Regions from separate parts of the Pseudoalteromonas sp. SG43-6 genome, predicted to be linked through region 2. Evidence: predicted binding sites of a transcription regulator. Region 2 holds the regulator's gene; the other holds the start of a gene.
The links. The regulator sigma-54, encoded in region 2, starts transcription at its own class of promoters, with help from an activator protein. The targets are predictions, from matches to a motif close to GTTGGCACGNNNNTNGNNT.
Positions count from the first base shown of each region.

Region 1: the regulator sigma-54 is predicted to act here: its motif matches at 3,634-3,652, upstream of H5201_RS16160 (PA2169 family four-helix-bundle protein).

Region 1 is NZ_JACJEZ010000040.1:35,392-40,854, forward strand. Features, by position in the region: gene H5201_RS16150 (TonB-dependent receptor plug domain-containing protein) at 1-2,473, shown strand, start outside; gene H5201_RS16155 (biopolymer transporter ExbD) at 2,531-2,926, opposite strand; gene H5201_RS16160 (PA2169 family four-helix-bundle protein) at 3,142-3,585, opposite strand; gene H5201_RS16165 (LysR family transcriptional regulator) at 3,753-4,691, opposite strand; gene aceK (bifunctional isocitrate dehydrogenase kinase/phosphatase) at 4,707-5,463, opposite strand, start outside.
Region 2 is NZ_JACJEZ010000067.1:2,563-8,025, forward strand. Features, by position in the region: gene H5201_RS20240 (HPr family phosphocarrier protein) at 1-38, opposite strand, end outside; gene rapZ (RNase adapter RapZ) at 67-909, opposite strand; gene ptsN (PTS IIA-like nitrogen regulatory protein PtsN) at 930-1,382, opposite strand; gene hpf (ribosome hibernation promoting factor) at 1,387-1,674, opposite strand; gene H5201_RS20260 (RNA polymerase factor sigma-54) at 1,703-3,199, opposite strand; gene lptB (LPS export ABC transporter ATP-binding protein) at 3,266-3,991, opposite strand; gene lptA (lipopolysaccharide transport periplasmic protein LptA) at 3,988-4,521, opposite strand; gene lptC (LPS export ABC transporter periplasmic protein LptC) at 4,511-5,065, opposite strand; gene kdsC (3-deoxy-manno-octulosonate-8-phosphatase KdsC) at 5,062-5,463, opposite strand, start outside.

The DNA of each region.
Region 1 (5,463 bases), on a different contig from region 2:
TATTGAAAAAATCGCCATCGTTGGTAGCCGTGTAGCAGGGCGTTCGGTCGAAGACTTACCCGTACCTGTTGATATTTTAAGTGCTGAAGCGCTAGAAAATACCGGACAAACAGAAGTCGGCCGTATGTTACAAGCTATCGCACCGTCTTTTAACTTTTCAAGTTCATCGATCAGTGATGGTACTGATGCACTACGACCTGCCACTTTACGTGGCTTAGGGCCAGATCAAACATTAGTACTTATCAATGGTAAACGTCGTCACCAAGCCAGCATTATCCATATTAATACATCTGTAGGTCGTGGTACTGCAGGTACAGATATGAATGCGATCCCAGCTGCTGCAATTAAACGTATCGAAGTGCTACGTGATGGTGCGGCTGCACAATATGGTTCAGATGCGATTGCGGGTGTTATCAACATCGTATTAAAAGATGCTGATGAAGGCGGTAAAGCCGCAGTTAACTATGGCCAGTATTCTGAAGGTGATGGCGAAACCGTTACGGTTGATTTTAATAAAGGCTTTGCGCTAGGCGACGATGGTTATTTAAATACCACTGTCAACTACCGCGACCGTGCACCTACAAATCGTGCCGGTTTACATGGCTCTTGCCAGTTTTATGGTTGCACAGAGCTTGATGATGGCACGCTGTTAGCGGGCGATCCTCGTGAGCTGACTGCACCACGTGATACGTTTAGAATTGGTGATGCAGACTCGCAACAATTTGCTTTAACGGTGAATACCGGTTATGAACTTGCTGGTGGTGAGCTCTATGGCTTTATTACTTATTCAACCCGAGATAACGAATCAGCCGCGTTCTTCCGTCATAATGCCAATGCTGATGGCAACCCTGTTTTACAAGATGGTGATGCGGTGATCCCGATGGGCTTCTTGCCAATGATCAACACCACCATTGATGATATATCGTATAACTTTGGCTTTAAAAAAGAGTTTGATAATAGCTCTAGTCTTGACCTGTCATACACCTATGGTGAAAACAGCATCGATTATACCACTAGTGACACTATCAATGGTTCATACGCTAATTTATTACGTTATGATCAAGGTTTAAGTGCTGATGATATTCGTGCCACTATTCCTCGCCAAGCGTATGCGTATGGCATGGAGTTATCACTGCAAACAATCAATCTTGATTTTACACAAGACTATGATAATTTTTCACTGGCAATGGGTGCCGAGCTTCGCACCGATGAATATCGTATTTTAGAAGGCAGTGAATACGCTTACCGTGATTATGATACTAATAATGGTGTTAATATTTACGATGGTATGAGCGGTGGTATTGGCAGCGAAAATGCAGCAGGTGGTACTCAAGGTTTTGGTGGTTCATCGCCGGAATCTTCTGTGGATGAATCACGTGATGTGATTTCGTTTTACCTTGATGCTGAAACTTACATTATTGATGATGTAATTATCTCTGGCGCACTGCGTTACGATAACTACAAAGGCTTTGGTGATACGGTTAACTTTAAGTTAGCGGGTAACTGGTCGGTGACTGATGACGTTTCACTGCGCGGTGCGGTGAGTACTGGTTTTAGAGCACCATCAATGCAGCAATTGTATTTCAATAATATCAGTACCCAGTTTGTAGTTGGTCCTAATGGCGATCTAATTGCAGAAGAAGTTGGTACTTTTAGAAACGACAGCACACTTGCACAGAGTATTGGTATTCCAAAACTTAAAGAAGAAAAGTCACAAAACATGAGCTTAGGTATTGTGTATAACGTGACGGATAATATTAATGTTACCGTTGATTATTATTCAATTGATATTGACGACCGTATTGTGATCAGTAACCGTTTAGGTAAAGGGTTGTCATCAACGCTAGATGCTGCATTGGTTAGTTCTGGCGCAGGTGCAGGGCAGTTTTTCTTAAATGGTGCAGATACCGAAACGCAAGGTGTGGATTTTGTTGCGACATGGAACACGGAAGGCTTAGGTGGTACCCTAGATTTTACATTAGCGGCTAACTTTACTGAAACCGATGTGGTTGATTTATTTACTCCTGCGGGCAGTGGTTTGGAAACGATCCCTGTCGAAGATGTATTTTCTTCGCAAGAAACCTCAATCATCGAAGAATGGCAACCACAAGACAGAGTAAACTTAAGTGCATTATATCGCCTTGAAGATTGGACGGTAAACTTATCGCTCAATCGTTATGGCGAATACACGGTTGAAGATGGCGGTCGCCAGACTTACGGCGCTGAAATTCTTACCGATATAAAAGTAAATTATTTTGTCACAGACAACTTGTCACTAAATATTGGTGCAAACAATTTATTTGACGTTTACCCTGATAAAAATACCATAGGTAATTCTCGCTCAGGCACAATTGTTGATGCTTCTGGTAATACTATTATCAGTTCAACCGGTGTATTTGAGTACTCACGCCGTTCAGCACCATTTGGTTTTAACGGTGCTTACTACTATGTAGGTGCTGAATACCGATTCTAAAAATAACTTCTCCTACGTTATTTAGTTTTGAAGGGCCGTCTGGCCCTTTTTTTGCTTTTAGTGTGATGTGAGTGCAATGGGGTAGTTATCATACTCTTTGATATTATTCATTACTGTCATTAAAGTTTGATGCGTACTGTTTTCGTCAGCGGCTATTTGTACTGTGGCGATATTATACTTCGCAGCAAACATCGCAAGGTTAGTGGCAACTTGGTTTAAGTCAATTAATCGCCCCGCAAAATACACCGCATTGCTTTGGTCAATACTAAAATGAGCACTTTTAGTTTGTTTATCAATACTGGGTTTATCTACAGGCCGTTGCAGCTCTATTGCCACAGGTTTTACAAATGAAGTTGTAACAATAAAAAATATTAAAAGTATAAATACAATATCAAGCATCGGCGTCATATCAACGTCAGCGTTTTGTGGGTTTACATGTTGTTTATTTCTCATAATGGAACCTTGTTATTTTTGATAAAATGCTGCGGCGCCACAGCGGGATAGTAGGTACCTATTAATAAGCCTAGACGATTAAAATCATGCTGTGGTTAAATAAATATGCTATTTTTATTAATTATTTGCATTATTTTGTTATAAAAATCATTTAACTATAATTATGAGCATAAAAAAGCCCAGCGCGTGGCTGGGCTTTCATTTAAGCATTGTGGTTAATGCTTCTGCATACGGCTCATCTCCGTATGACAGCTTTGCATGGTCAGTAATACTTTAGCGAGGGCGGCTTCACAATCGTGCGGTTGTGGTTTTTTCATGGCAGCTTTAATTTCTTCAAGTGTTTTATCTTCCACTTCTTCAAGCTCTTTGACATAAATTTGGTCGTTGTTGGCACTAAATTTTGTGATCAGTGCGGTATATGCTCGGCGAGCTTCAACAGCAAAAGACGAACCATCTTCTCGTTCACCTTGCTGATTAATAGCGTAAGGCTGTAAGTTTTCAACGCTGACTTTACGTGCGTCTATCATACGCTGAAATAGCGCACCAATGGCTGGATCTTGTACTTTTTCCTGCGCCTTTTCATAAAAGTCGATGCCGCTGTTCATTACTTGGATAATGTCAGTGATATGATTTACTTCGTTTCCTTGCTGGGCATTCATAATATTGACCTCTTTAAGTTAAATGAATATTAAAGTTCAAGTAACTTAAAGCAATTGCCATTCCATTTTTAAATTATTTTAACATCATGATTATTAATACTTTTAAATTGATGTTTGCTTACTTGAAAATACCAGTAAGCAAATTTTACAGGGCTTTTGTAAGAGCGTTACTTTAATTCATCTGCAACTTCGGCTACTTTTTGGCGTAACCAAATATGACTGGCATCTCTGTGAAGTAATGGGCTCCAAATCATATCTAACTCAAATGGTGGTATAGGGAAGGGAGGCTCCAGAATTTGCAAACCATGATCATCTAAATAAATATTAGCGGCTTTTGAAGGGAGTGTCGCAATTAGGTTCTTCTCTTTCGCTAGATGTATTGCAACGTGGTAATTACGGGTGAATGTGGCAATATTTCGGTGTTTACCAAAGTGGGCGAGCGCTTCATCAACCCAGCCAAGTTTTTGTACGTCTTTAGGATCCATACCAACCCCGACACCAAAACCTGTTTTACTTACCCAAATATGCCGAGCTTTTAAATAACTATCGAGGCTAAAATTTTCAATGATCGGGTTGTCAGCTTTTACTAAACAACAAAAGCTATCTTTCCAAATACGTTTGTGATGAAACGACTGCGGTAGGTTTTCGAAACGATTTATTGCCATATCAACTTTACCGTTTTCTACATCATGAAAAGTAACATCACTTGGAGTGAGAATATCGAGTGTGGTATCCGGCGCTTCATCGTGTAATTTACTCAGTAGCTTAGGTGCTAAGGTGCTGGCAGCATAGTCACTGGCCATAATCCTAAATACCCGTTTGCTTTGGCTGGCCTCAAATTCACGGTTTGGTGCAAGCGTTTCTTCTAATGTCATTAAGATGCCACGGATCACCGGCTGCAATTCAATAGCTCGTTCAGTGGGCACCATACCATCACTGGTGCGTACTAAGATCGGATCGTTAAACAGGTTACGTAAACGTTTTAAACCATTACTCATTGCCGGCTGTGTAATGCTAAGCTGGTTTGCGGCGCGAGTAACATTACATTCGCGTAATAATGTGTCGAGATAAACGAGTAAGTTTAAATCTATTTTACTGATATTCATTGTGTGTCCTTTCGTCTACCATTGATGGATAAAACGCTGCGCTGCTGGATAAGGGTAGATATGGCTAACGACCCCTGCTTTTATATTTCGTTGCGCTTGCTGCCAAAATGCGACGTCTAATAGTTCTGGATGTGTTTGGCTGAAAACTGCTTTGTATTGCGGGTTCGGCATTACAAAAGTGCATAACTGCTCTGGAAATACATCTTGTGGTGCCACAGAGTAACTTTGCTCATTGGTTAAGTAGTCATCATAACTTTTGGCTTTAGGCAGTGCTCTAAAGTTCATGTCTGTTAAATATTGCACTTCATCATAATCATAAAAAATAATGCGTTTGTGTTTACTGACACCAAAGTTTTTAAGCAACATATCGCCTGGGAAAATATTAACGGCGATCATTTCCTTGAGTGCTTGGCCATATTCTGCAATGGCAACAGCGGCATCTTCAGTATTAGCTTTTTCTAAATATAAATTCAGTGGCGTCATGCGTCGCTCAATATACATATGTTTGATGATCAGTAAGTCGCCTTCGATGATCATTGATGAACCAATAGTTTGTTTAAGCTGTGCAAGCAATGTAGCGTTAAAACGCGCAACAGGGAATACGACGTTAGAATACTCTATGGTATCTGCCATACGACCAACCCGATCATGGCTTTTAACTAATTGGTAGCGTTTGAGAACGGTATCGCGGCCAAATGGTTTACTTTCACCAAATTTGTCTTTAATTATTTTAAATACATAATCAAATGAAGGTAGGGTAAATACCATCATC
Region 2 (5,463 bases):
AGTTTGTTTTTTATTAAAAATGTATCTTCTAAACGCATCAACATTCCTTACTGTAAACGTGAGTTGTTATTCTTGTTCACGATGGCGAATTTTCACATTGCTGTGGCTCATCGAGAAGCTTTCACCTATAGTTTGCGCTAGATAAACTGAGCGATGTTGACCACCGGTGCAACCAATAGCAATTGTTAAGTAACTGCGGTTATTACGCTCCAAATGCGGTAACCAAGTTTGTACAAAGGTTTGGATCTGCCAAGTGAATTTTTGTACGATACTATGGCTGGCTAAATAATCTTTTACTGGCTGATCAAGGCCTGTAAGTGGCTTAAGCTCAGGCTCCCAATGTGGGTTTGGTAAAAAGCGTGCATCAAAAACATAATCAGCTTCTTTTGGGATACCATATTTAAAACCAAATGATTCAAAGGTAATGATTAGTTTTTTATCTTTTTTCCCTAAAATCTTTTCACGGATTGACTCTGCAAGCTGGTGGACACTCAGATCAGTGGTATCAAGTATAAAGTCAGCGCGAGTAGTTAATACATCAAGTAATACTTTTTCTTGCTTGATAGCTAAATCCAGTGGCAAAGAGTCCAAAGATAATGGGTGTAAGCGGCGAGTTTCAGAAAAACGTTTGATCAGGGTTTGATCATCACTGTCTAAATAAAATAGCGTCGGATTTGCAAAACCAGGCAAGTATTCAAGAATATCGTTAAATTCTTCCTGCTCTTTCGGTAAATTACGGACATCAATACTGACGGCAATTTTGTCATAATTATCAGAGACACTGCGCACTAATGAAGGTAATAAGTTTACCGGAATATTATCTACACAATAATAGCCAAGATCTTCTACTACACGCAGAGCAACAGATTTACCTGAGCCAGAACGCCCACTGATGATGATTAACTCCATGTAAATTCTCCTTCATTTGGCTACGATTGCGCAGCAATTACGTGATACAAATCTTGGTCTGTTTTTGCGCTACGTAGTTGTTTACAAAAATCTTTGTCGTTGAGTTTATCAGCAATTGTGGCTAACGTCTTCAAATGAAGTTGGCTATCACCATCTGGCACGATGAGAGCTACAAATATATCAACTGGGCGATTATCTATCGCATCAAAATCAATCGGTGATTCACTCACTATAATTATTGCTAGCGGGTTTTCAACACCACTCATACGGCCATGAGGAATAGCAATACCACGACCAATACCCGTACTACCTAGTTTTTCTCTCGACAGTAGTGCGTTGAGGATTTCTTGTTGTGATAGCTGAGGAAGTTGTTCATGAGCCAATTGGCTGATAAATTCAATGATCCGTTTTTTGCTATTAAAAAGGACCGCAGCTTTACTGCAGTCCTGGCAAATAAGTGAGCTTAATTTCATAGTGTTAGTGTCGAGCGTGCTTCTCTTTGTGTTTAATTACCTGACGGTCAAGTTTGTCGATTAGTCCGTCAATGGCTGCATACATGTCTTGGTGCTCAGTTGAGGCAAATAATTCAGCGCCACTGACATGTAATGTGGCTTCTGCTTTTTGGCTTAGCTTTTCTACATCAAGAATGACATGGACATTATTGATATGATCAAAATGCCTTTCAAGCTTGGCAAACTTATTGTTTACATAGTCTCTTAATGAATCAGTAATTTCTACATGACGACCAGTTAAATTTAGTTGCATAAGCATTTTCCTCTTGTGATTTTACGCCTTAAATCAAACTTTTACGTTGATTTGACGGTGGAATAGCCAGTGACTCGCGGTATTTTGCAATAGTCCGTCTAGCTACTTTGATACCTTGCTCTGCCAATATATCTGCAATTTTACTATCACTCAATGGTTTCGCTGAGTTTTCTGCACTGATCAATTTTCTGATCAATGCTCGAATGGCTGTCGATGAGCATTCGCCGCCGTTCTCAGTACTTACATGGCTCGAGAAAAAATATTTTAACTCAAATATACCACGAGGGGTATGCATGTATTTTTGGGTGGTTACACGAGAAATTGTTGATTCGTGCATCTCAACCATTTCGGCAACGTCGTTTAGTACCATAGGGCGCATGGCCTCAGGGCCATGCTCAAAGAATCCTTGCTGCTGTTTAACAATGCAGTTGGTTACTTTGAGTAACGTCTCGTTACGACTTTCTAGGCTTTTAATAAACCATTTAGCTTCTTGCAAATGCGAGCGTATAAATTGGCTGTCAGTGCTTGATTTTACAGAGCGTGACATCGCCGCATATTGGCTGTTCACTCTAATTTTTGGCATGCTGTCTGGATTGAGTTCAACCACCCAGCGACCTTTAATTTTTTTCACCGAAACGTCAGGAATAACATACTCTGATTCTTCGCGTACTATGGTATCCGCAGGCTTTGGGTTAAGGCTGTGGATCAGTGTCATTACTTCTTTTAGTTCATCTTCTTTAAGCTTAGTCTTTTTCATCAAAGTGCGATAGTCACGACTAGCTAATAAATCGATATGATCAGTTAAAATCATTTTTGTCTCGCTAATCCAAGGAGTTGCAGGATCAAATTGATTTAATTGAATACATAAACATTCTTGTAGGCTGCGCGCAGCAATACCAACAGGGTCAAACAACTGAATGCGTTTTAACACTGCTTGCACTTCGTCGAGTTCGATTTCTTCTTCGTTATTACCTTGATTTAAGCTCTCTGCAATGTCTTCGCAGCTCAAGGTTAAAATACCTGAATCGTCAACGGCTTCAACAATCGCAATGGCAATGGCTTCATCGGTTGGACTAAAAGGTGTGAGTTGTAATTGCCACATTAGATATTCGTGCAAGGTTTCAGTTGAGGCACCTTGATAAATTGACTCATCTTCAGGCATTGGCCCAGATGACGTATTTGGCGCAGCACTCATGTATTCGTCCCAGGTGACGTCCATAGCCATTTCGTCACTTAAGGTCTCTTTACTTAATGCTTCGCTACTTTCTTGTTCATATTCGCTTGGCTTGTCGTCTGCTGATGCGCTAACGGTTAAGTCATCGTTATCTTGTTTTTGTTCGTTTTTACCAGCCGTGTCGTCTGAATATTCATGTTCTTCTAGCTCTAACAATGGATTGCTGTCGAGCGCTTCTTGAATTTCTTGCTGGAGATCCAATGTACTGAGTTGCAATAAGCGAATTGCTTGTTGCAGCTGTGGTGTCATTGTAAGTTGCTGGCCCATGCGCAGCTGGAGTGATTGCCTCATGTATCTCTAACAATCCTTTTATTGTTATCATCGTTAAGTCTAGCAGATACTTAGCCGAGCGTGGCTTTATAGCCTAAATTGCTCGCCCAGGTAAACATCGCGGACTGTTTGGTCGGCGAGTACATGCTCAGGGGTACCTGATGCAATTAACTCCCCATGAGAAACTATGTAGGCTTTTTCACAAACATCAAGGGTTTCTCGTACATTGTGGTCGGTAATAAGCACGCCAATACCACGGTTTTTAAGGTGTTCAATAATCTTCTTTATATCTAACACTGAAATAGGATCAACGCCAGCAAAAGGCTCATCAAGTAAGATAAATTTTGGGTTTGCGGCTAAAGCGCGTGCAATTTCAACTCGACGACGTTCACCGCCAGATAATGCCATACCTTGGCTGTCGCGGATATGTTGAATGCTAAACTCATCAAGTAAGCTGTCGAGCGCTTCTTCTCTGGCTTGTTTATTCAGCTCTTTACGAGTTTCTAAAATAGCCATCAGGTTTTGATAAACAGTTAATTTACGGAAGATGGATGATTCTTGTGGCAGGTAGCCAATCCCTAACCGTGCGCGACTGTGCATTGGCAGTAAGGTGATGTCATTATCATCAATACTGATTTTACCTTTGTCGCTTGGAACTAAACCCACAATCATATAAAAGGTGGTGGTTTTACCAGCGCCATTAGGACCCAATAAGCCAACAATGCTGCCTGCGCTAACTTCTAAACCCACGCTTTTTACAACTTGGCGACCTTTATAGCTTTTTGCTAGAAATTCAGCTTTTAATGTACTCATGGCTGCCCTTTAGATTCGTCTTTTTTACTGTCTACTGGTACCAAAATGGTGTGCACACGATCGCTTGAGCTTGCGCCTTTTTCAGCACTGATCAGTTGCTGGTCCATATCATAGGTAATGCTTCTGGCATTGATTTTTTGACCTGCCTGAGTGACTTGTGCATTGCCAACCAAGGTTAAATAGCGCTTAGCGACATCGTAACGGACTTCATCAGCACTGGCACTCATTACTGTGCCATCAGTTTGTTTTTCTTCAAAGTAAGCCGGACTGCCAGTTGCGACAAGTAGTTGTTTGTTATCGCCTAAATCTTCGCGCTTATGGACTTCAAGTCGATCCGCTTTGATACGGCGGTTACCATGAATGATTTCAACATTTTTTTCAAAAATACCGATATTATCTTTCAGTTGGGCAAGCTGCGTGTCAGCACTGATAGAGACTTGATCTGCAGGTGGTGTCGTATTTTCAGCAAAGCTTGCAAAAGCAATGAATAAGCTTGGTATAACAAGCAAGTGAGCAAATTTATTGGTCATAATATATGGTTCGCGTATGGTTAATTAGTTCTACCACTTCGGCTTTTAAGTCGGCATGGAGACCGCGCCCAGTGATTTTTAAATTTGGTCCGATTAATTCAACTGGTTGTTCTGAACTCATGGTTTGTAGTTCAATATCAACCTGAATATTATCTGCGTTTATATGTTCAATCATGGCATTATTGGTCAGGTTTTTAGCAACCACATTACCTTCTAAAATTAATTGATGATTTTCATATAAGGTGGCTTCATCGGCATTAATTTGCCACGTCTGCTGTTGATTATAGAGTGTAAAAATAGGTTGTTCAAAGTAAGTGAACCCTAACTGTTGATAGAGTTCCATTTTTGCAGCTGTTACTTTGTGGCTAATTTTACCTTGTTCATCAAATGCGGTTTGTTTTAATGCCACCGCAGTATAATCAGGTTTTGCTATTATATCTTCTTGGTGTTGTTTTATGGCGGTACTTTGATAAAAATACGGATACCACAGCCATACCATGCAGCCGACAAATAATACGCATAATATTAAACGCGCACTATTCATGAGCTCGTGCCTTCGCTGGTTAATGATTTACCATTTTCGAGCATTAATAAATCAGTGAGTTCACGCACCGCCCCAAAGCCACCAGGTAGCATGGTTGTATAATGTGAAATGCGTTTGATTAGTGGATGCGCATCATTTACTGCCACCGCAAAACCAACCAATTCCATTACCGGCAAGTCAGGTCCGTCATCGCCTATGTAAGCGATTTGTTCATCGCTTAACTGCAATTTATCCTTGAGCTGTTGATAAGCTTGCAACTTGTTTTCTTGGCCTTGGTAAATATGCGGTACTGTCAGGCTAGTCATCCGTTGCTGAACTATCTGTGAATGACGACCGGTGATCACGGCAACTTCAAAACCGCTATTGATCAGTGCTTTGATACCAAAGCCATCTTTAGT